Regions from separate parts of the Nocardiopsis mangrovi genome, predicted to be linked through region 2. Evidence: riboswitches for the same ligand, from Rfam matches in the RefSeq annotation. Region 2 holds a riboswitch; the other holds the start of a gene.
What was found. A riboswitch is a leader RNA that binds a small molecule or an ion and turns the genes downstream of it on or off. The one in region 2 is predicted to bind glycine.

Region 1: another riboswitch for glycine. It lies ahead of gcvP (aminomethyl-transferring glycine dehydrogenase); the one in region 2 lies ahead of gcvT (glycine cleavage system aminomethyltransferase GcvT).

The regions. Positions count from the first base shown of each region.
Region 1 covers NZ_JBHSFQ010000015.1:3,685-6,070, reverse strand. Annotated here, with positions in the region: gene ACFO4E_RS16045 (MerR family transcriptional regulator) at 82-684, shown strand; glycine riboswitch at 846-935, shown strand; gene gcvP (aminomethyl-transferring glycine dehydrogenase) at 1,040-2,386, shown strand, end outside.
Region 2 covers NZ_JBHSFQ010000001.1:138,245-140,630, forward strand. Annotated here, with positions in the region: gene ACFO4E_RS00655 (3-deoxy-7-phosphoheptulonate synthase) at 1-164, shown strand, start outside; gene ACFO4E_RS00660 (DUF4291 domain-containing protein) at 256-876, shown strand; glycine riboswitch at 1,042-1,148, shown strand; gene gcvT (glycine cleavage system aminomethyltransferase GcvT) at 1,204-2,328, shown strand.

The sequences.
Region 1 (2,386 bases), on a different contig from region 2:
CTTCATTGTCGAAGGCACCCGCGGCGCAACCCTTCGACCCCCCCTGTCAACCGCCGTGGGCCGAGGAGCCGGAGGTTCGGCGTGGCGGTTACTAGCGGCAAGCATCAGACCTCCGCTCTCACGCGATCAGCTATACGGCGAGCTGGAGAGCAGGGCCTGCTGTGCGAAGAGGACGTGGTGGCGCTGCCTATGGACGTCGGTTATCGCGGCCCCACGGCATGTGCGGCCGCCGGGATCACCTACCGCCAGCTCGACTACTGGGCCCGCACGGGCCTGGTGCGGCCGAGCGTCACACCTGACGACGGCGGCGGCGCGGCGCCGCTGTACAGCTTCCGCGACATCCTGGTGCTCAAGGTCGTCAAACGGCTGCTCGACACCGGGATCTCGCTCCAGCAGATCCGCACGGCGATCGAGCACCTCAGGTGCCGCGGGACCGCCGACCTCGCCCAGATCACCCTGATGAGCGACGGTGTCAGCGTCTACGAGTGCACCTCCCCCGGGGAGGTGGTCGACCTCCTCCAGGGCGGCCAGGGCGTATTCGGTATCGCGCTCGGCCGTGTCTGGCGCGAACTCGAAGGGTCGCTGAGCGACTACCCCGGCGAACGCCTGGCCGAGCCGCTGCCCGCCGACTCCCACCCGGCCGACGAGCTCGCCCGCCGCCGCCGCGAACGCAAGACCGGGTGACACAAGCCGCCCGTCCCGCCCTGAACGCCCCGAACGGGACACCGCATCCAGTACCGTCGAATGAGGACGCCGCGCACACGCGGCCGGAGACCCCACCCCGGCCACGTCCCGGCACGGCGGCCCGTGCACAATGCAGTGACCGATCAGTGAGAACCGGCCGCCGATACCACGCGGGAGAGACCCCTTGACGGGGCGCCGACGGGGCAATACTCCCCAGTAACCTCTCAGGCACCAGGGACCGCGTGGAGAAGGCCACTCTGGAACGGTGGGCGCGTCGCATCCGCGCCGCGACCGTGCGTGACAGAGGGGGAGACCAAGAGCAGCCGAGCGTATCGGCCCATGCGAGGAGGTCTCCATGCCGGAGCAGCCCAGACGTCCCGGAACCGAACCCGCGCGCAGGTTCGCCGACCGGCACATCGGGCCCGACCCGTCGGAGCTGGAGCGGATGCTGGCCACCGTGGGCTTCGGCTCCACGGCCGAGCTCATGACCGCGGCCCTGCCGGCGTCCATCCTCTCGGCACCGGGCGGCTCCGCCCCGCTGCGCCTGCCCGAGGCCGCCGACGAGACCGGGGCCCTCGCCGAACTGCGCGCGATGGCCGACCGCAACCAGGTCCTCACCTCGATGATCGGCCAGGGGTACTACGACACCGTCACCCCGCCGGTGATCCTGCGCAACATCCTGGAGAACCCCGCCTGGTACACGGCCTACACGCCCTACCAGCCCGAGATCTCCCAGGGGCGCCTCGAGGCGCTGCTGAACTTCCAGACGATGGTCGCCGACCTCACCGGCCTGCCGGTCGCCGGCGCCTCCCTGCTCGACGAGGCCACCGCCGCGGCCGAGGCGATGACGCTGGCCCGCCGCGCCTCGCGCGGGAAGGGGGCGGCGTTCATCGTCGACTCCGATGTCTTCCCGCAGACCCTGGCCGTGCTGCGCACCCGCGCCGAGCCGCTGGACATCGACATCGTGGTGGCCGACCTGTCCGCCGGACTGCCCGACGCCGACGCGTTCGGCGTCCTCGTGCAGTACCCCGCGGCCGGCGGGGCCGTCCGCGACCCGCGCGCCGTCATCGGGGCCGCGCACGAGCGGGGCGCGCTGGCCGTGGTCGCCGCCGACATCCTCGCCCTCACGCTGCTGCGCAGCCCGGGCGACCTCGGCGCCGACATCGCCGTCGGCTCCACCCAGCGCTTCGGCGTGCCCATGGGGTTCGGCGGCCCGCACGCCGGCTACATGTCGGTGCGCGAGGGGCTCCAGCGCCAGCTCCCGGGCCGCCTGGTGGGCGTGTCCGTGGACAGCGAGGGCAGGCCCGCCTACCGGCTCGCCCTCCAGACCCGGGAACAGCACATCCGCCGGGAGAAGGCCACCAGCAACATCTGCACCGCCCAGGTGCTGCTGGCGGTCATGGCCGGGATGTACGCCGTCTACCACGGGCCGTACGGCCTGCGCGCGATCGCCGAGCGGGTCCACGGGCACGCCGCGGAGCTGGCCGACGGCCTGCGCGCCCGCGGCCTGGAGGTGCTGCACGACGAGTTCTTCGACACGCTGCGCGTGCGGGTGCGCGGCCGGGCGGCGTCCGTCGTGGGCGCCGCGCGCCGCCGCGGGGTCAACCTGCTGCGGGTGGACGACGACACCGTCGGCGTCTCCTGCGACGAGGCCACCACCCCGGCGCACATCGGCCTGGTGCTCGCCGCGTTCGGCGGCACC
Region 2 (2,386 bases):
GCGTCATGCTGGAGAGTTTCATCGAGGAGGGCGCGCAGAAGCTCGGCGACCCCGCCGACCTCGCCTACGGCACGTCCATCACCGACGCGTGCATGGGCTGGGACACCACCGCCGACGTCCTCGCCCGCCTGGCCGAGGCCGTGCGCAAGCGCCGCACCCTCTGACCCGCCGCGGGCCGCCGCCCGGCGCGGCGGCCCGCACGCTCCCCTGTGATCCGCGCGGAAAACCGGTTGACCCGCCCGCGAGGATCGACCCATGACCGAGAGCCCTACCGCCGCCCGCCATCCGGGCCGCGGCCGGCAGGAGATCTACGCCGACCACGACGACGCCACACTGGTCGTCTACCAGGCCTACCCCCCGGCCATCGCCGACGCCGCCCTCGCGGCCGGGCGCTTCACCGGCCCGTTCAAGCGGGAGCGGATGACCTGGATCAAGCCGTCCTTCACCTGGATGATGTACCGCTGCGGATACGCCGCGAAGCCGGGGCAGGAACGGGTGCTCGCGATCCGGATCCGGCGGGAGGGGTTCGCGTGGGCGCTGCGCAACGCCTGCCTGAGCCACTACGACCCGGACCGCCACGGCGGCGACCGCGCCGCCTGGAGGCAGGCGCTCCGGCAGAGCCCCGTCCGCGTCCAGTGGGACCCCGAGCGCGGCCTGCGCGGCGACCCGCTCGGCCACCGCTCGATCCAGATCGGGCTCTCGGGTGCGGCGGTCGCCCGCTACGTCGACGAGTGGACCACCACGATCACCGACATCACCCCCTTCGTGCGCGACCTGCGCGCCCTGGTGGCGGCGGCACGGCTCGACGAGGCCCGCGCCCTCCTCCCGGATGAGCGGCCCTACCCCGCCCCCAGCGGGTCCGGAGGCGTCTGCTGACCCCCCGCTCGCGCCCCGGGCCCCGCACTGGGCGGCGCGCGTCCGCGCTGCTACGCTGGTCGCGGTCGCCGAACCCGCACGGGAGAGCGCCCGCGCAGCCGGCGCGGGCCGCCGAAGGAGCAAACCCTCCCCAGAGAACCTCTCAGGCGCGCCGGACCGTGCGGGCGAGACCACTCTGGAAAGCAGGGGCCCGCGCCCCTCGCCGAAGGTGCAAGCCGATCACGCCCCCGGGCGCGGCGAAGCTCTCAGGCACCCATGACAGAGGGGGAGGATGACAGTGCATTTCGCGCTTGTGCCGAAACGACGCCCATCCTCTCGGGAGTGCCGATGACAGCGCCTGGCAACGATCCCTCAGCCCCTCGCCGGACACCGCTCCACGACGTCCACGCGGATCTGGGCGCGACCCTCGTCGACTTCGCCGGCTGGATCATGCCGCTGCGCTACAGCGGCGAGCGCGCCGAGCACACGGCCGTGCGCGAGCGCGCCGGGCTGTTCGACCTCTCCCACATGGGCGAGATCCACATCACCGGCCCCCAGGCGGCCGACCTGCTCGACCACGCGCTCGTCGGCCACCTGTCCAAGGTGACCACCGGCCGCGCCCGCTACACCATGATCACCGCCGACGACGGCGGGGTGCTCGACGACCTCATCGTCTACCGGCTGGCCGACGACGACTTCCTGGTGGTCGCCAACGCCGCCAACTCCGGCACCGTGTCCCGCGCGCTGACCGACCGCGCCGCCGGGTTCGACGCGCGGGTCGAGGACCGCTCCGCCGAATACGCGCTCATCGCGATCCAGGGGCCTGAGGCCGCGGCCATCCTCGCGCCGCTCACCGACGCCGACCTCGCGCAGATCCGCTACTACGCCGGCTACGCGCACACCGTCGCCGGGCACCCGGTGCTGCTCGCCCGCACCGGCTACACCGGCGAGGACGGCTTCGAGATCTTCATCCGGCCGGGCACCGACGCCCCGGAGATCTGGGCGGCCCTGCTCGCCGCGGGCGAGCCCCGCGGCCTGGTGCCGGCCGGGCTGTCGGCGCGCGACACCCTGCGGCTGGAGGCGGGCATGCCGCTCTACGGCAACGAGCTGACCGCCGGCACCACCCCGTTCGACGCCGGCCAGGGGCGGGTCGTCAAGTTCGACAAGCCCGGCGACTTCGTCGGGCGCGCCGCACTGGCCGAGGCCGCCGAATCCGGCCCGGCGCGCCGGCTCATCGGGCTGGTCGCCCGCGGCCGCCGCCCCCTGCGCAAGGGCAACGACGTCCTGCTCGACGGCCGCCGGGTGGGGGTCACCACCAGCGGGGCGCCGTCGCCCACGCTGGGACGGCCCATCGCCATGGCCTACGTCGACGCCGATGTCGACACCGCGGCCGGCGGCTTCGTGGTCGACGTCCGGGGGCGGGGCGAGGAGGTCGACGTCGTCGAGCTGCCCTTCTACACGCGCAAGGCGTGACCCTCCGTCCGCCCCCTCCACATGTCCACGTGTCCCCAGGCCGCACCGCCCCGCCGGC